DNA from 3 places in the Raoultella sp. genome. Region 2 is predicted to be linked to each of the others. Evidence: predicted binding sites of a transcription regulator. Region 2 holds the regulator's gene; each other region holds the start of a gene.
What was found. Region 2 encodes CRP, which controls carbon source genes, mostly activating them, when cyclic AMP is high. Its sites were predicted from a motif close to ATGTGANNNNNNTCACAT; they were not measured.
Positions count from the first base shown of each region.

Region 1: the regulator CRP is predicted to act here: its motif matches at 3,806-3,823, upstream of focA (formate transporter FocA).
Region 3: the regulator CRP is predicted to act here: its motif matches at 4,695-4,712, upstream of ACZAHD_RS15170 (YfcZ/YiiS family protein).

Region 1 is NZ_JBCNNS010000002.1:5,308-12,016, reverse strand. Features, by position in the region: gene pflA (pyruvate formate lyase 1-activating protein) at 1-206, opposite strand, end outside; gene pflB (formate C-acetyltransferase) at 555-2,837, opposite strand; gene focA (formate transporter FocA) at 2,889-3,746, opposite strand; gene ycaO (30S ribosomal protein S12 methylthiotransferase accessory factor YcaO) at 4,131-5,891, opposite strand; gene ACZAHD_RS00565 (DUF421 domain-containing protein) at 6,007-6,699, shown strand.
Region 2 is NZ_JBCNNS010000048.1:8,823-15,531, forward strand. Features, by position in the region: gene pabA (aminodeoxychorismate synthase component 2) at 1-476, shown strand, start outside; gene argD (bifunctional acetylornithine/succinyldiaminopimelate transaminase) at 566-1,786, shown strand; gene ACZAHD_RS10795 (YccS/YhfK family putative transporter) at 1,776-3,854, opposite strand; gene crp (cAMP-activated global transcriptional regulator CRP) at 3,907-4,539, opposite strand; gene ACZAHD_RS10805 (OsmC family protein) at 4,846-5,250, shown strand; gene ACZAHD_RS10810 (phosphoribulokinase) at 5,315-6,181, opposite strand; gene ACZAHD_RS10815 (YheU family protein) at 6,217-6,435, opposite strand; gene ACZAHD_RS10820 (hydrolase) at 6,432-6,709, opposite strand, start outside.
Region 3 is NZ_JBCNNS010000085.1:5,415-12,123, forward strand. Features, by position in the region: gene sixA (phosphohistidine phosphatase SixA) at 1-483, opposite strand, end outside; gene fadJ (fatty acid oxidation complex subunit alpha FadJ) at 693-2,837, opposite strand; gene fadI (acetyl-CoA C-acyltransferase FadI) at 2,837-4,147, opposite strand; gene ACZAHD_RS15170 (YfcZ/YiiS family protein) at 4,306-4,590, opposite strand; gene fadL (long-chain fatty acid transporter FadL) at 4,962-6,302, shown strand; gene mlaA (phospholipid-binding lipoprotein MlaA) at 6,371-6,709, opposite strand, start outside.

The DNA of each region.
Region 1 (6,709 bases), on a different contig from region 2:
GCGTTCATAAAGTGGCGATATGTCACGACCTCTTTCATCAGGCTTTCGACGGTGACTTCGCTGCCGCCGTGGGTATCCCAGGTGTCACGGTTGTGGCAATACAGGCAGCGCATCAGGCAGCCCTGGAAGAAGGTGATAAAGCGGATCCCAGGGCCATCGACAGTGCCGCAGGATTCAAAGGAGTGAATACGACCAATAGTTGACATTGCGGTGATATCTCCAGATTCGGCCCTTCCAGGGCCTGTGTATGCACAGCTCAAACCGGCTGTGTTTAAGAGCTAATCCCATCAGGTTATTTTACTTGCCATTTTGGACCTGGATAGAGCTCACAATCCTCTCGTACTATGTGTACGCTCCGCTTGCTGCGCGCTGTCCGTGTTCAAACTGGTGGCGGTAATGACACCCAAGGGATAACTCTAAGTCTGTTTTGGCTGTTATCCATACAGTATAGATAGCGGGCAAAAGAGACTGTCGTTACGCGAGGTGTTAAAAAGGCCCCACTTGCGTGGAGCCTTTATTGTACGCTTTTTAAATCGCGATTTCAGTCACAACCATTACATGGTCTGAGTGAAGGTACGAGTGATAACGTCCTGCTGCTGTTCTTTCGTCAGGGAGTTAAAACGCACTGCATAGCCAGATACACGGATGGTCAGCTGCGGATATTTTTCCGGGTTTTCCATCGCGTCGAGCAGCATTTCGCGGTTCATGACGTTGACGTTCAGGTGCTGACCGCCTTCGATAGACGCTTCGTGGTGGAAGTAACCATCCATCAGGCCTGCAAGGTTGGTTTTACGTACTTCGTCGTCTTTACCCAGCGCATTTGGCACGATAGAGAAGGTGTAGGAAATACCATCTTTAGCGTAAGCAAACGGCAGTTTAGCCACGGAGGTCAGAGAGGCAACAGCACCTTTCTGGTCACGACCGTGCATCGGGTTAGCACCTGGTCCGAACGGCGCACCAGCACGACGACCGTCAGGGGTGTTACCTGTTTTCTTACCATAAACCACGTTAGAGGTGATGGTCAGCACGGACTGAGTCGGGATAGCGTTACGATAGGTAGTGAGTTTCTGAATTTTCTTCATGAAACGTTCTACCAGGTCAACTGCCATGTCATCAACGCGAGAATCGTTGTTACCGAACTGCGGGTATTCACCTTCAATTGCGAAGTCAACGGCCAGGCCGTCTTCGTCACGAATCGGTTTAACTTTCGCATATTTGATGGCAGACAGGGAGTCAGCCGCAACGGACAGGCCAGCGATACCGCATGCCATGGTGCGAATGACGTCACGGTCGTGCAGAGCCATCAGAGAAGCTTCGTAGCTGTATTTGTCGTGCATGTAATGGATAATGTTCAGGGCGGTGACATACTGCTTAGCCAGCCAGTCCATGAAGTGATCCATACGATCCATCACTTCGTCGAAGTTCAGAACGTCGCCTTTGATCGGTTCAGATTTCGGACCAACCTGCATTTTCAGTTTTTCATCAACGCCACCGTTGATAGCGTACAGCATGGTTTTCGCGAGGTTAGCGCGAGCACCGAAGAACTGCATTTGCTTACCAACCACCATCGGGCTTACGCAGCATGCGATAGCGTAGTCGTCGTTGTTGAAGTCCGGACGCATCAGGTCATCATTCTCGTACTGCAGAGAAGAGGTATCGATAGACACTTTAGCGGCGAATTTCTTGAAGTTCAGCGGCAGTTTTTCAGACCACAGAACGGTGATGTTCGGCTCCGGAGAAGGCCCCATGGTGTACAGAGTATTCAGGAAGCGGAAGCTGTTTTTGGTCACCAGAGTACGGCCGTCAACGCCCATACCACCGATGGATTCCGTTGCCCAGATCGGGTCGCCGGAGAACAGTTCATCATATTCCGGAGTACGCAGGAAACGAACCATACGCAGTTTCATGACCAGGTGGTCAATCATTTCCTGAGCGTCTTGTTCAGTGATTTTGCCTGCTTTGATATCACGTTCGATGTAGGCATCCAGGAAGGTGGATACGCGACCGAAGGACATTGCTGCACCGTTCTGAGACTTAACCGCGGCCAGGTAGCCGAAGTAGGTCCACTGGATAGCTTCCTGTGCGTTGGTTGCCGGACCAGAGATATCGCAGCCGTATTTTGCTGCCATTTCTTTGATTTGACCCAGAGCACGATACTGTTCAGAGATCTCTTCACGCAGACGGATAGTCGCTTCCAGGTTTACGCCGTTTTCCAGGTCAGACTGCAGAGACAGGAACTGTGCGTATTTGTCTTTCATCAGGAAGTCGATACCGTACAGCGCAACGCGACGGTAGTCACCGATAATACGGCCACGGCCATACGCATCCGGCAGACCAGTCAGAACGCCAGACTTACGGCAGTTCAGAATGTCTTTGGTGTACACATCGAATACACCCTGGTTATGGGTTTTGCGGTATTCGGTGAAGATTTTTTTCAGCATCGGGTCCAGTTCGCGATCGTACGCTTTGCAGGAACCTTCAACCATTTTGATACCGCCGAACGGGATAATTGCACGTTTCAGAGGCTTTTCAGTCTGCAGACCAACGATTTTCTCAAGAGCTTTGTTGATGTAGCCTGCGTCATGAGAAGTGATGGTGGACGCAAGGGCAGTGTCGAAGTCAACAGGCGCATGCGTGCGGTTTTCCTGTTTAACACCTTCCATAACGTTGTCCCACAGCTTGGTTGTCGCTTCAGTTGCGCCAGCCAGGAAGGATTCGTCGCCTTCGTACGGGGTATAGTTTTTCTGGATAAAGTCACGTACGTTGACTTCTTTCTGCCAGTCACCTTTCGCGAAACCTTCCCAGGCTATGGCTAACTTTTCATTAAGCTCGGACATGTAACACCTACCTTCTTAAGTGGATTTTTTATTTACTGCCTGAAACGGCCCTTAGTGATGGTCGTCGCCACGCAGGTAAATGACCCAGTATGTCAACCCAACCAGCAAACCACCGCCGATAATGTTCCCGATAGTTACCGGAATCAGGTTATCAGTAATGAAGTTCATCACGGTCAGGTGAGAGAAATTTTCCGGAGCAGAACCGATAGCGGTCCAGAATTCCGGGCTTGCAAAGTCGCGGATTACGATACCCAGCGGGATCATAAACATGTTAGCGATACTGTGCTCAAAGCCGCTGGCAACAAACATAGCCACGGGTAAAATCATAATCATGGCTTTATCCATCAGGCTGCGGCCGGAGTAGCTCATCCACACCGCCAGACAGACCATCAGGTTAGCCAGGATACCCAGACACACGGCTTCAATAAATGTATGGTGCATTTTGTGGTCGGCGGTTTGCAGGACGTTAAGGCCCCATGCACCGTTGGCGGTCATATACTCGCCAGATAGCCACATCAGCAATACAAACAGCAGTGCGCCTATCAGGTTACCAACATAGACGTTGAGCCAGTTTCTTGCCAGTTGACCCCAGGTAATTCGTCCGCTGGCTTTCGCCACGACGATAAGTACGGTGGAAGTAAACAGGTCGGCACCGCAAATGACGCAAAGAATCAGGCCGAGTGAAAAGCAGATTCCCCCAATCAGTTTAGCAATCCCAAAAGGCATCGCGGCAGTGCCGGTTGTCGCCGTAATATAGAAGACAAAAGCAATGGAAATGAAAACACCAGCGGTAATCGCCAGATAAAACGTCTTCATCGGGTGCTTTGTCGCTTTGTAGACACCTGCTTCTTCGGCGACTTTCGCCATGGCTGCAGGGAGTAAAAGATCAAAAGGGTTGTCAGCTTTCACACTAACTCTCTCTTTATAAAAGTTGGCGGTGAGATACTAACAAAGCATTATAGAAGGGAAATTGATGTAGATCATATACCACCGGAACTATAAGCCCTGTATATGTGTGGTTTTTGCCTGTTATGATGATAACTGTTTGTTTTAAATTAAAAAAATAAATTTTAAAATTTACAAATTATGTTGATTTTTTTCATTTTGGGCCACTGCGGACGGTTAATTAAAATGGGGTATTTTTTATTAAAATTAACAATCCCAAAAAGATGTGTAAAAAAAATTACTGTAAATTAACGTTGCAACTACAAATTAGCCATGGGTCTACTTAGCGATGAAAAACGGGGTCCTTATCGACCCCGTAAATAATGTGGCATTCAATAAAATGAAGCGTTATTTATCCCAGAATGCCGCTTTTGCCCGTTGCAATTTTTCATAGGCTTTCAGTAAGGATTGATGGGCCGGGAAAGCCTGCAGATCGCTATCTACAGCCTGCAGACCATAGAATGGTGCTTCACCACTCATCGCTGCGCTGGCGGCTTCTACCGCATCAGCACCGTACATGCGGATAAAGGCATTCAGGTACTGCAGAGGCTGACGTTCTTCTTCCTGGCTGAGCAGCAGCAGCGTCTGCAGGCAGCGGTAGTAATTTGCGCGTTCCGCACTGAAGATAGAAGCATTGAATTCAATGGTCCATTCCGTCCAGATCAACGCCTGCTCTAGATCGCCGCCGGCCAGCGCTAGCATGGCTTTCAGTTCGCCAATACGCAGTGTATACCAGCCGTTGTCTTTGCCCGTCGCCAGGCCCAGCAGCTCGCGTACGCGGGTGAAGTCGTCATTGCCTTCATCGTCCAGTTGCTCGATCAGCGCTAGATAATCTTCTTTTTCCCACTCACTGCCCGGCAGGGAGAGAAGTGTTTCGCGCAGATGGCTACCCATGCTGTTATTGGCCAGCCATAGATCTTCTGCCGGGTAAATGTCTGACATTCCCGGAACGATGATGCGGCAGGCGTAGACGCTCAGGTGCTCATAATCGGCGATGTAAACTTCTTTTTCTTCCTCTTTAAAGATAGCCATCAGGGTAGCGAACTCTTCTTCCGTTGTGCCGGAGAAGCTCCAGTCGACGAACGGGTAGTCGGCATCCTGTTTGAACATATCCCAGGAGATCAGACCGCTGGAATCAATAAAGTGGGTTTCAAGATTGGCATGTTCGGCCACTTCTTCGTCATCGAAAGTGGGCGGCGTAAAGACATCGAGATCTTTCAGGCTACGACCCTGCAACAGCTCGGTGACGGTACGTTCGAGGGCGACGCCGAAGTCCGGATGCGCGCCGAAAGAGGCGAAGCAGGTTCCGTTTGTCGGGTTAAACAACACCACGCAGATAACCGGGTATTTGCCGCCCAGCGAGCCATCGTAAGCAAAAATCGGGAAACCTTCGGCTTCCAGCTTATTGATGGACTCCACCACACCAGGATAACGCGCCATGACCTCTGCCGGAATTTCTGGCAGGCTGATGCTTTCAGCGATGATGCGGTTTTTAATGTGGCGCTCGAAGACTTCAGACAGCGCCTGAACACGCGCTTCGTTCGCCGTGTTGCCCGCTGACATACCGTTAGACACATACAGGTTGCCGACGATATTCATCGGGATATAGACGGTTTCGCCATCGGACTGACGGGTGAACGGCAGGCCGCAAACGCCGCGCTCGTCATTACCAGACTGCAGATCGACCAGCATGCTGGCAGTCAACTGATCGTCAGGATCGTAAAATGCGCGCAGACGAGTATCCAACAGACCTTCCGGCACCTCATCGTCTTCAGTCAGCGGGAACCATTTCTCATTTGGATAGTGGACGAACGGCCCGTTAGCGATGGTTTTGCCCAACCAAAAGTCAGCAAAAAAGTAGTTGGTGGACAGACGTTCGAAATATTCGCCAAGCGCCGAGGCCAGCGCCGCTTTTTTGGTCGCCCCTTTGCCGTTGGTGAAGCACAATGAGCACTCTTTATCACGGATATGTACTGACCACACGTGTGGTACGGGATTCAGCCATGAGGCCTCTTCAATATCAAATCCGAGGTCGAGCAATTTCTGCTGGAAGCGAGCGATGGAATCTTCCAGGGCGGCATCTTTGCCGGGAATAAACGTTTGAGTCATGGCGATCACTTTTATCGTACGTAAAGCGCGCAATGATACGGCTTTTAGATGACCGGCGCTATCTCCATCGTCTGGCTATCCTTACTGACACTCTATAACTGTGCAGGCGTTAACCATGAAGGCATTTGATTGGCATCGTATGGCGCTGGATAAAGTCCCCGTGGACTTTTTGGCGGAGGTGGCTCTGCGGAGCGTGTATACCTTCGTTCTGGTATTTATCTTTCTCAAAATCACCGGACGACGCGGTGTGCGGCAGATGTCGCTGTTTGAGGTCCTCATTATCCTGACCCTCGGTTCTGCGGCGGGCGATGTCGCTTTCTATGATGATGTTCCGATGCTGCCGGTGCTGGTGGTCTTTGTCACCCTGGCGCTGCTGTACCGGCTGATTATGTGGCTGATGGGCAAAAGCGAGAAGCTGGAGAACTTACTGGAGGGCAAACCGATCCCGGTCATCGAACAGGGTGAACTGGCCTGGGAAAAATTACAGGCGGAAAACATGACCGAATTCGAGTTTTTTATGGAACTGCGGATCAACGGCGTCGAACAGTTAGGGCAGGTCCGGTTGGCAATTCTGGAAACCAACGGTCAAATTAGTCTCTTCTACTATCCGGAGCGGGACGTCAAAGCCGGTCTGTCCATTTTACCTCCGCCCCACAACGCGAGCTATGCCACCATTCCGCGCGACGATGAATATGCCTGCGTACGCTGTAGCGCGGTTCTTACGCTCCGCGCCGGGGATAAACAATTATGTCCGCGCTGCGCAAATGCAGAATGGTCGCGGGCCAGCAGGGCGAAAAGAGTTACCTGACAGCAATTAT
Region 2 (6,709 bases):
GTAATGATGAGCTTACGCTTGAGGAGATAGCTGCGTTGATGCCGGAGAAAATCGTGATCTCTCCCGGACCTTGTACGCCGAATGAGTCAGGTATTTCGCTGGCGGTGATTGCACATTATGCCGGTCAAATTCCTCTGCTAGGCGTTTGCCTTGGCCATCAGGCTATCGCCCAGGTCTTTGGCGCCACTATCGTCCGTGCGGCGAAAGTGATGCACGGCAAGACTTCACCCATCTATCATAACGGGCAGGGGGTCTTTCAGGGGCTGAATAATCCGCTGACCGTCACTCGCTACCACTCTCTGCTGATTGATCCTGCGACCCTTCCCGAATGCTTTGAGGTAACGGCCCGCAGCGAAAGTGGTGAGATTATGGCGATTCGTCATCGGGAATGGGATCTCGAAGGGGTACAGTTCCACCCGGAGAGTATTCTTAGCGAGCAGGGACATCAGCTGCTGGCAAACTTTCTCAATCGGTGATTTGTTGTTGCCATTGAGTGATTTTTTATGCATATTTTGTGAGTAGATTATCAAAATAACGATCGCATAACGAAGAAGGATGGCATGACATGGCAACTGAGCAAGCGGTAATTACCCGCGCCACATTCGATGAAGTTATTCTGCCGATTTATGCACCTGCAGAATTCATCCCGGTTAAAGGTAAAGGTAGCCGCGTATGGGATCAGCAGGGCAAAGAGTACGTTGATTTCGCGGGCGGGATTGCGGTGACGGCGTTAGGTCATTGTCATCCGTCTCTGGTCGCGGCGCTGCATGAGCAGGGCGAAACCTTGTGGCATACCAGCAACGTCTTTACCAACGAGCCTGCGCTGCATCTGGGTCGCAAGCTGGTGGACGCCACCTTCGCCGAGCGTGTGGTGTTCATGAACTCGGGCACCGAAGCGAATGAAACGGCGTTCAAGCTGGCGCGCCACTATACAATTACCCGTCACAGCCCGTATAAGACCAAAATCATCGCCTTCCACAATGCCTTCCACGGCCGTTCGCTGTTCACGGTATCGGTGGGCGGGCAGCCAAAATATTCTGACGGTTTCGGCCCGAAACCGGCAGACATTATCCACGTGCCGTTTAACGATCTGCATGCGGTTAAAGCGGTAATGGACGATCATACTTGTGCGGTGGTCGTAGAGCCGATTCAGGGAGAAGGCGGAGTGATGGCGGCGACGCCGGAGTTTCTGAAAGGACTACGCGAACTGTGCGATGAGCATCAGGCGCTGCTGGTCTTTGATGAAGTTCAGTGTGGAATGGGGCGGACCGGTTCTCTGTTTGCATACATGCACTACGGCGTGACGCCGGATATTCTTACCAGTGCCAAAGCGCTGGGCGGTGGCTTCCCGATCAGCGCTGTACTGACCACCAACGATATTGCCAGCGCATTCCACGCCGGTTCCCACGGTTCGACCTACGGCGGTAACCCTCTGGCCTGCGCCGTTGCCGGGGCAGCATTTGATCTGATCAATACCCCGGAGGTGCTGGAGGGAGTGAATGCGAAGCGCGCGCTGTTTGTACAGCATCTCCAGCAAATTGACGCGCAGTTTGACCTGTTCAGCGATATCCGCGGTATGGGGCTGTTGATTGGCGCGGAGCTGAAGCCGCAGCATAAAGGCCGGGCTCGCGATTTTCTTTATTCCGCGGCAGATGCGGGGGTGATGGTGCTTAATGCCGGGCCGGATGTAATGCGCTTTGTACCTTCGCTGGTTATTGAAGAGAAGGATATTGCCGAAGGCATGGCTCGCTTTGCGCAGGCGGTACAGCAGGTGCTTAGCGCTTAATTGCGCGTAACCAGATGCCGTGATGCGGGCGCTGACGCCATGCCACCGAGGAGATGGTGTGCATGGTGTTCAGATGATCAAGGATCCGCTGCAGATGTTGCTCCATCGTACTTAACGGGCCACGGCTCACCTCCACATCCTGCGACTCCATAATATTCACATCGCCAGCGCTGCCGGGACCGTCGGTATCCAGCCGCTGCTGGCAACGCTGGAGCGCAACCTCACAAGATTCCAGATAGCGTCGGGCCAGTTCCGGCGTTAGCATCGTATGCTCGCGGGCCAGCGTGGTCATCGCGTTGATATGCTCAACAATAAACTGGCTGTGGGTGACCCATAGCTTCATATCATCAAGATAATGTGTGTTAAACCCGGGTTCCTGCATGGCCTGATTCAGCGAGTTATACAGTGAGTTATGTGCCTGGTTGACACGCATCCGGCGATAGGCCAGCGCCGGGGCTTGATGATCGTCGCTGAGAATCAGCCTGATCGCCTCCTGATCGGCTTCCAGCGCGTCGTGAGCATTCTTGCGCAGTAGCCCGCTTTGCCATTGCGGCCATAGCCAGACCATACCGCCAAACGCAATAAGGCAGCCAATAAGCGTATCGATAAGTCTGGCGACAATATACTGCTCGCCATTTAGCGTCAGAAGCTGCAGGGTATACACCGCCGTCACGGTAAAGCCAACCATCGCCCAGCCGTAATGTTTGCGAATAATCAGGTAACTCAGCAGCGTGACGACCAGCATCGCCGAGAGTGTATAACCCTCCGGGACGTGAAAGTGCAATGCCAGGCCGGCGATGGCCAGACCGGCAAGAGTCCCTGCCGCCCGATGGACAATACGTACCCGTGTCGCGCCGTAGCCGTTTTGGGTCACAAAAAGCACCGTCATCAGGATCCAGTAAGGCTTGGGTAGGTTCAGGGTGCTTCCCATCAGGCTCGCGGCCGTTAACATCACGCAGATACGTGCGGCGTTACGTAACGCCGGCGATTTCCACGAGAGATAGTTCTTTAGCGCGGGCAGCAACGGCAGACGGCGCTCTTTATCCGCCATCAGATCGCGAGCATACAGCGGGCGCTGGGTGCGCAGTACCCGGGCTATTCGGCTGAAGTGCCAGGCGCAGAACTGCCCTACCGGGTTGTCGGGATGCTGCCAGGCAATTTTCTCTAGCGCGCCGATTTGCTTATCCATGTGGAAGCGTTGCGGATAGCGGTGGTAGAGAATGTCATCAGCCAGTACCCTCAGGCGGGCGGCAACGGTTTGTGCGTTCCAGCGGATCACCGCCTCGGCATGGCTGCGCTCAACCAGTTTTTGCACTTCTTCGGGTTGGTGCAGGCTGACGGAGATATGTTCCTGTAAATCCAGCGCCATCTGAAACGCTCGCAGCAGGCGCTTGTGGTCATTGCGCTGGTTCGCCGCCAGCATATGCATCTGCTGGTAGCATTGGGTGATCAGGTCCACCACCTTCTGCTGGCGCGTGAGCAACGGCGGCAGAGAAGTGCTGGGATCGATATGCTGGGTCAACAGGCTGTATTTGGCTTCGCAATAGTTAGCCAGCTCCCGATAGAGCAGGCTCAGCGATTCACGCAACGGCTGCTCGCGCCATAGCCAAAACCAGAACCAGTTAAACAGGCCGTACCACAGCGTCCCGAGGGCGTAGATCAGCAGGGGTTCCCAGACGGGCATGTTTCCGGCAAGGCTCAGGGTAAAGATAGCGGCAATTAACGAAGCGGGCAGAAGCCTGGCATGCAGAGAGCTGATCTCCGCCGTTACGCCGAGCAGCAGCGCCAGGCCGCTGAGGATCAAGGGCAGCGGGATATCCTGCTGAAGAAGAAGCTGGACGACCAGGCTACAGCCGGCAAACAGCGAACCGCCAATAATCAGACGTTTAAAAAAGCGTTTATGCGGTGTATCCAGACCGGCGACGTTACAGCAGGCGGGCACTAGCGAGAACAGCAGACCTTGCTGTAAGTGACCGAGGAGGAAGCCGATTGCGACAGGCAAACACAACACCAGCGTTTGCCGCAGTGCATAGTTGACTTCCGGGTGGTAAATCAGCCTGCGCCACATAGAGGGGAAACAAAAACGGCGTATTGCGGGCGCAACACGCCGTTTCATCGACTTAACGCGTACCGTATACGACGATAGTTTTGCCGTGTGCGGAGATCAGGTTCTGATCTTCCAGCATCTTCAGGATACGGCCAACGGTTTCGCGGGAACAACCCACGATCTGACCGATTTCCTGGCGGGTAATTTTAATTTGCATACCATCAGGATGGGTCATCGCATCCGGCTGTTTTGCCAGGTTCAACAACGTCTGAGCGATGCGCCCGGTGACGTCGAGGAAGGCAAGGTTACCCACTTTTTCTGAGGTCACCTGCAGACGGCGAGCCATCTGCGATGACAAGCGCATCAGGATATCCGGGTTAACCTGAATGAGCTGACGGAATTTTTTGTAGGAGATTTCGGCCACTTCACATGCGGTTTTCGCACGTACCCAGGCGCTACGCTCCTGGCCTTCTTCAAACAAGCCTAATTCACCGATGAAATCGCCCTGGTTGAGGTAAGAGAGGATCATCTCTTTACCTTCTTCATCCTTGATGAGCACAGCCACAGAGCCTTTGACGATGTAGTACAACGTTTCTGCTTTTTCACCCTGGTGGATCAGCGTGCTTTTAGATGGGTACTTATGAATGTGGCAATGAGACAAGAACCATTCGAGGGTAGGGTCTGTTTGCGGTTTGCCAAGCACCATGCGCGGTTATCCTCTGTTATAAGCTATCTCCGGGTGCCGACACTACACGGCATCCGGGCATGCAATCGTATTGTTTCCCTATGCCTGGGAAACGGGCTGGTGATTTTTCTTCAGCCTGTAATGTGAACTCCTCTGCATACATGCAGTACATCAATGTAATACTGTAGCATCCTGACTGTTTTAGCATAGCTTTTGCCGCATGTCTCCTGGTGTCTCGCTTCAGCATGATGCAGGTCGCCTTCCGTTGCGAGAATTGTTATGTACGCGTAATCTGTCAGGAAAATTGCAACCTTGGAGTTAAATTTTATGCAAGCTCGTGTGAAATGGGTTGAAGGGTTAACCTTCATCGGAGAGTCCGCATCAGGTCACCAGATTCTGATGGACGGCAACTCCGGAGATAAAGCGCCAAGCCCAATGGAGATGGTGCTGATGGCGGCGGGCGGATGCAGCGCGATCGATGTCGTGTCTATTTTGCAGAAAGGTCGCCACGACGTGACTAACTGTGAAGTCAAGCTGACGTCTGAACGTCGGGAAGAGGCGCCGCGCCTGTTTACCCATATCAATATGCATTTTATCGTGACTGGCAAGGAGCTGAAAGAGGCTGCCGTTTCCCGCGCGGTGGATCTGTCGGCGGAGAAATACTGCTCGGTGGCACTGATGCTGCAAAAAGCGGTGAATATCACCCACTCATTTGAGGTAGTGGAGGCGTAATGCCCAGATACCCGGTGGCACGCTGCTTACCGGGTTGACACCGCTCGTCGCGCCACCCGGTCATTTAAATCGCTTTACCTTCCATCAAGCGCTCCACCAGCGGCGTCATGATGAGCTCCATCGCCAGCCCCATTTTCCCGCCCGGCACCACCAGCGTATTGATATGCGAGATAAACGAGCCCTGCAGCATCGCCAGCAGCCAGGGAAAATCGATATCCCGCAGGTTGCGGAAGTGGATCACCACAAAGCTTTCATCCAATGACGGGATGCCCTTTGCGGCAAACGGGTTGGAGGTGTCGACAGTGGGGACGCGCTGGAAGTTGATATGGGTACGCGAAAACTGCGGCGTGATGAAATTGATATAGTCTTCCATTGAACGGACAACGGAATCCATCACCGCTTCACGAGAGTGGCCTCGTTCGCTGGTATCGCGGATGAGCTTCTGAATCCATTCCAGGTTGACGATAGGCACCACGCCGACCAGCAGGTCGACATTCTGCGCGACGTTATATTGCGGCGTGACAACCCCGCCGTGCAGCCCTTCATAAAACAGGACATCGGTCGGCTCCGGTAGCGGTTGCCACGGCGTGAAGGTGCCCGGCACCTGATTCCACGGCACCGCTTCATCATAGGTATGCAGATATTTGCGCGACTGGCCGCTACCGTTACGCCCATACTCAAGGAAGGTGTTTTCCAGCAGTCCGAAGTCGTTGGCTTCCGGGCCGAAGTAGCTGATGTGTTTTCCCTGATCGCGCGCTTTGCGGATCGCCATGTCCATTTCCGGGCGGGTATATCGATGGAAGCTGTCGCCTTCCACCTCAGCAGCACGCAGGTTTAGCTGAGCGAAAATTTTACGAAAGGCGAGGCTGGTGGTCGTGGTTCCCGCGCCGCTGGAGCCCGTGACGGCAATCACCGGATGTTTGGCAGACATAACAACTCCCAGAGTAAACGATGTGTGGCGCCGCCTTAGCCGTGAAACTGCTTGCGGGGCATGATGTTGACCGTCTCGTGCAGTTCTGACCACACCAGTACGGCTTCTCCGCTTTTCAATTGTTGTTTGACGTCGGCGACTTTATCCGCCAGCGAGCGTTCATGTTCACCATAATCGGTGCCTTCACGCAACACAAAGCTTTCGATTAGGTTATCCAGCGTTTCGGGATCCAAATCGTGCCAGGGAATCATCATTTTTGTGCTCCTAACCAACGGGTTAACCAGTCCGGAATACGCCTTTCCAGCCACATTTCTGGCTTGCGCAGCGTACCGCCGACGAACCCGACGTGTCCGCCATTTTCTGTCAACTGATACTCGACGTTTGCCGGGAGCTGTTCTTGCGGCGGAATGGAGTGGTGGTCCATAAAAGGATCGTCCTTCGCATGAATGATCAGCGTCGGTTTAGTAATGTCGCTGAGTCGCGGCATGGCGCTGCACTGGCGATAGTAGTCGAGTGCATCCGCAAACC
Region 3 (6,709 bases), on a different contig from region 2:
GATAGCTTTCGCCATCTTCAGATTGCAGGGGCTCATCTGCCAGTTGAACTCGCCCTTGCCATCAACATCAAGGGTGACGCAGGCAATAGCCGAAGTGCTGAACATCGGGGGAGTTTCTCCCGGGCACAGCTCTGAGACGAGGTACCCCACCAGCGGCAGGTGCGAAACAACCAGCACCGTTGAAACGCCTTCATTGGCCAGCGTCTGAAGCCAGGCACTGACCATGCCAACATCGCCACACGGCGTGAGCTCCGGCATCACGTCGACATTTTCGGGCAGGTCCATACACTCTCTTACCACATCCAACGTCTGTTCAGCACGCAGGTAAGGACTGACAAGAACCCGTTCAATATCCACTTTCTGACCTTTCAGCCAGGTTGCCATCTGACGGGACTCATCACAACCACAAACGGTTAAGGGACGAACCGAGTCACTGGCTGCATCGAGGGCAGCGTCGCCGTGACGCATGATAAAAACTTGCATATTGCACCGCTTTTGTTAACCAGAAGCACCGCAGTCTTACCTGCGTAGATAGCACGCAGTCGACCCGGTGGCCGGGCATTGTGCCTGATCCATCCAACGAATGAAACGCTGTTTTTTACCTCAATGGCGTAAGTATAGTCAATGATTGTTTACAAAACAGCCAGCCAACAGCGTCATTCATCGCCGGATTTATCTTCTTTGACCAGAACTTAGGTCATCCGTTCAGCTGCGGGCCAAAAGGTTGCCCCCTGCCCGGCCATGCGTAATAAATTTTCGCATGGGGTAAACCGTGGGCCGTACTGAGCGGCCAGACGTTGCAAGATGGCAACAACTTCACCCGCCCCGAGCTTATCCATATAACGGAACGGGCCGCCAAGAAACGGCGGGAAGCCAATACCAAACACGGCGCCAATGTCGCCATCGCGAGCACCGCGGATGACCTGCTCATCGAAGCAGCGTGCGGCTTCGTTAAGCATCATCATCACACAACGCTCGGCTATCTGCTGTGCGGATAAGCGCACCTGCGGCGCAGAAACGCCCAGCAGCGAATAGACCGCAGCATCAGGCCGTTTTTTGCTTGTACGCCCTTTTGTCTCATAAAGATAGAAACCGCGGCTATTTTTTCTACCTTTGCGATCGTCATTCAAGATCGCATCAATGATGTTTGCAGGCGGGCTAAAACGTTCTCCCCACGCGGCCTCCAGTACCGGCAGAATTTTGGTCCCGGTATCAATTCCGACTTCATCCAGCAGTTGAATCGGCCCAACAGGAAAACCGAACCTCACCAATGATTTATCGATATGCTCGATGGGCTCGCCTTCCATGAGCAGACGCATCGCTTCGTTGATGTAGGGTGCCAGGATACGGTTAACGTAGAAACCCGCGGTGTCCGCCACAACGATCGGCGTTTTCCCCTGCATTTTGGCCAGCTTCACGATCGTCGCAATCGTCTGCGGATCGGTATGCTGATGAGGGATCACTTCAACCAGCGGCATTTTCTCTACCGGGCTGAAGAAATGCAGGCCAATCACCTGCCCTGGTCGACTGGCCTGCGCCGCAATGTCGCCGATGGGTAGCGAAGAGGTATTGGAAGCAAAGATCGTCTGCGGGCTGCAGTGTGCTTCGATCTCGGCCACCATCCGCTGTTTAAGGGCTAAATCCTCGAAGACCGCCTCGATCACCACATCGCGACGGGCAAACCCCTGATAATCCGTGGTACCGGAAATCAGCGCCAGCTGACGATCCCGCTCGCTGGCCCGCAGATAGCGACGGCGAACCTGCTTATTCAGCAGATCCCAGCTGTATTTCAGCACATGGTTAATTCCCCGGGCCTGAATATCTTTGATACGCACCGGAAGCCCGCCTTTACAGGCGGTAACATAAGCAATTCCACCGCCCATCAGACCACCGCCGAGAACGCCGATGCGATTCAGCGGCCCAGCCTGCGCATCGGCGCCGCAATCTTTCTTCAGATCGGTACTGGCAAAAAATATCGATCTTAATGCCTGGGATTGCGGCGTCATCACCAGCTCACCGAAGGCCCGCGCTTCCTCGGCGTAGCCGCTGCTACAACCGTGGGCCAATCCATTTTCAATCACCTGCAGAATACGCCCGGCAGCAGGATAGTTGCCTTGGGTTTTCTGTTGGGTCTTTTTCGCCACCAGCCGAAACAACAGGCTGCGGCCCAGCGCCCCGGCAAGCACGCGCTCGCGAATCGGCATACTGCGGCTCGTCGGCCGTCCTTTCAGCGCCAGTTCCACCGCCGTCTGCAGCATAATCGATTGCGGAACCACCTCATCCACCAGCCCCGCTTTTAACGCCTGACGCGCACGAAGCTGCTTGCCGGTCAGAATCATCTCCAGGGCACTGCTGACACCGATCAGTCGGGGTAGTCTCTGGGTACCGCCAGAGCCCGGCAGCAGCCCCAACTGGACCTCTGGCAAACCCAGACGTGTTTTATCATCATCGCTGCAGACTCGTCCATGACAGGCCAGCGCCAGCTCAAGGCCACCGCCCAGGCAGGCGCCGTGGATAGCGGCAATCACCGGAATCGCCAGCCCATGGATCTCGGCCATAATTTGTTGCCCCTGGCGGGCGAGCGCTTCCGCTTCCTGAGCAGTGGCACACCTGGCAATCATATTGATATCCGCGCCGGCGATAAAATTGTCCGGCTTTGCGGAAATCAGCACGACGCCGCGGAGGGATTTATTATCACGAATCTGTCGCACGATCGCCCGCACCTGCTGGCCAAATTCAGCCTTCAGGGTATTCATCTTTTCACCGGGAGAATCGATGGTGATGACGGCAACGTTGTCTGGACGAATATCAAGGGTAAAAGCCGATGCCATGTCCATTATTCCGCCTCCAGAATCATCGCCGTGCCGAGGCCACCCGCCGCGCAGGCGGTAACCAGGCCAAATCCACCCCCCCTGCGCCGCAGTTCATGCAGCGTCTGGGTAATCATCCTCGCGCCGGTAGCGGCAAAAGGATGTCCGTAAGCAATGGAACCACCGAGAACATTGAATTTACTTTCATCGACTTCTCCGGTCGCCTGCGAGCGCCCGAGAACGTCACGGGCAAAGCGGTCGCTGGCCAGGCACTGAAGATTTGCCAACGTCTGCGCGGCAAAAGCCTCATGCATATCGATAAGCGTTAAATCAGCCAGCGTCAGCCCCGCCCTTTCCAGCGCCAGCGGCGTTGACCACGCCGGCCCCAACAGCATATCCTGGCGGACATCGATGGCGGTAAAGGCGTAGCTACGCAGGTAGCCAAGCGGCGTTAAGCCCAGCGCTTTGGCCTGAGACTCGGTCATCATGATCACCGCTGCGGCACCGTCGGTTAGCGGCGTACTGTTTGCCGCAGTGACCGAACCATGCTTGCGGTCAAAAGCGGGACGTAACTTTTGGTAATCAGCCAGAGTTGAATTTTTACGAATATTGTTGTCGTTTTCCAGCGGCTCACGGAACGGCGGCACATACGCGGTCATCACCTCAGAGGCCAGCTTCCCTTCTTCCCAGGCTTTCGCCGCCAGCTGGTGCGAACGGTGCGCCAGCGCGTCCTGCTGCTCGCGGGTAATCCCCCATGTTTTTGCCATTTGCTCTGCGGTATCCCCCATCCGTAGCCCGGTCGAATATTCAGCCACCGCAGGCGGTACCGGTAAAAGATCGCGAAGCCGTAAACGGGAGAAAAGCTTCAGACGCTGCCCGAGAGTGCGCGCTTTATTGGCATCCACCAGCGTGTGGGCCAGCTTTTTACTGACGCCGATAGGCAGAACGGATGAAGAGTCGGCCCCGCCGGCAATGCCTACGCGGATCGTTCCCGCCATCAGACTCTCCGCGACGTTGGCGACAGCCTGAAAACTGGTGGCGCAGGCCCGACTTACGCTGTAAGCATCGGTATGTACGCTCATGCCGGTGCCAAGCACAATTTCGCGCGCAATATTGGGTGCTTCGGGCATCTGCACCACCTGGCCAAATACCAACTGCTCAATCATTTCCGGGGGGATATCGCTACGAGCCAGCATTTCGCTGATAACCATTTTCCCCAAATCAACGGCGGGAACACCGTGAAATACCGTGGCCTGACGGGCAAACGGCGTACGTAAACCGCTGACAATGGCAATGCGATCGCCCTGGCGGGTGACAAGCGGTAATGCCTGACTCATGACTTTCCCCTGTTAACCGATAAAACCAAGTGGTCTGACCTGATATCAGTTTTAACTAATTTTTTACATTAAGCCAATCGGCGAAGAGAAAAAGTGGGAGCCAAAACACACAGGAAGGAGAAGATAACGCCCCTGACGGGAGGGGCGTTGAGGAGAAATTAACGCAGACCGAGTTGGAAAATGAGCGTTTCGGCTTCACAACAGAAGACAAAATCGATATCCATCTGTACACCGCCTTCAACGTCGCGAAAGGTCGGGGTAATTTTGCACGGTTCAGATTCCACGCCACGTGCTCTCTCAGTCAACGCGGCGAGAGTTTGTTCCGCTTCGGCGCGATGGGCAAAAACCCGGCTGTAAGAGGCGGTGCAATCAGTGTTGTCCATAATGGTGCCAACATCCATACAGCAGCAAACCGGGGTTTCATCAGCACTACATTTACTCATCGTAGATTTCCTCTGTATATGCACTCAAGGTGCCAGACAAATAATGAGGTTATTTTACGCGCGGCGCTTCCCGGCCTCCAGTCGTTAATGGCGACAAAGGTCCTAAGTGACCGAAATCACACTTAAAAATGATCCAAAACAAAAAACGCCCTGTTTAGATAAGGCGAACGAGGGTATTTTTGCTAACTGGATCTCTTTTTTCGTATCACAATTGAAAAACTTCATAAACAAACTTGCAACATCTCATCTGGTCAGACCTATACTCAGCGCACTGGTCTGATTTCTCTGTCGTAAAGCAGACCCTACACTTCGCGCTTCTGTTACGGCATGTAACATAGTTTAAATAAAAATAACTCAATGAGGTTATGGGCATGAGCCAGAAAACCCGCTTTACCCAATCTGCCCTCGCAGTGGCTGTAGCACTTGTTTCAACACAGGCCTGGTCAGCAGGCTTTCAGTTAAATGAATTCTCTTCATCAGGTCTCGGCCGCGCCTATTCCGGTGAAGGTGCGATTGCTGACGACGCGGGCAATGTCAGCCGTAACCCCGCATTGATTATGATGTTCGATCGCCCGACAATGTCCGCCGGTGCGATATTTATTGATCCCGATGTGAATATTTCTGGCAAGTCGCCATCTGGCAAAAGTCTGAATGCTGACAATATTGCCCCCACCGCCTGGGTGCCGAATTTACATTACGTTGCCCCGATTAACGATCAGTTTGGTTGGGGGGCTTCAATTACTTCTAACTACGGTCTGGCTACCGAGTACGCCGACGATTATGCTGCCGGGACCATGGGCGGCCAAACAGATTTGACAACTGTCAACCTGAACCTGAGCGGTGCTTATCGCCTTAACGACCACTGGAGTTTTGGTCTTGGCTTTGATGCGATCTACGCCAAGGCGAAAATTGAACGTTATGCTGGTGATGCTGGTATGCTCGCTGCGGGCCAGATTATGCAGCAGGTGCCTAATTTACCAGCTGCTGCGCGGCCAGCAGCGATTGCCAAAGCGCAGCAGCTCGCAGCGATTCCAGCGGATCAACAGATTGCTCGCTTGAAAGGTGATAAGTGGGGATTTGGCTGGAACGCGGGCATTCTGTATGAAGTGGACAAAAACAACCGCTACGGCCTAACCTACCGGTCTGAAGTTAAAATCGATTTCGACGGTGATTATCGTAGCAATATGAATACGGCTGTGCCGGGCTTCCCTTACCCAACCGGCGGTTCGACAATCCCGGGCTCTCTGACGCTGAACCTGCCAGAAATGTGGGAAGTGTCAGGTTACAACCGCGTGGCGCCAAAATGGGCCGTGCACTATAGCCTTGCTTATACCAGTTGGAGCCAGTTCCAGGAGCTGAAAGCGACCGGCAGCAACGGCCAAACACTGTTCTATAAAGACGAGAGCTTTAAGGACGCCTACCGCATCGCGCTGGGCACCACCTATTACTACGACGATAACTGGACCTTCCGTACCGGTATCGCCTTCGATGATAGCCCGGTACCTGCTGCCACTCGTTCTATCTCCATCCCGGATCAGGATCGTCTGTGGCTGAGCGCGGGGACCACCTATGCCTTCAACAAAGATGCTTCGGTTGATGTGGGTGTTTCATACATGCACGGTCAGCATGTAGAAATTAAAGAAGGTCCTTACACCTTCCGTTCTGAAGGCAAAGCCTGGCTGTACGGCGCGAACTTCAACTACCGCTTCTGATAGATCTGGCAGTATAAAAAAAGGGGGAACGCGAGTTCACCCTTTTTTGTTGTCATCTTTAATTTTGTTTACTGCGAGTCGATATCTTTCAGATCGCCCTGAATCGCCTGAGCATTAGGGTTCTCAGCCGGCGTGAGTTTACCGCCGTTGGCAATAAAGTCATGACGCTGGAAGTAGGCTTCGCGAACCATGATATACGGGTCGGAAGACTGGCGCAGCAGGCCGTCGGAATCCAGTAACTGGGCACGGGTCTCAACCCCTTCAACCGCCCACTTACCGATGGACATCGGCCAGGTCAGCCAGGAAAGCACCGGATAAAGACCATCAGCCATATCACCACCTTCATCACGCAGCGTAAAGCTGCCATAGAACGGCAGTTGCACATAAGGGCCGTAACCCACGCCATA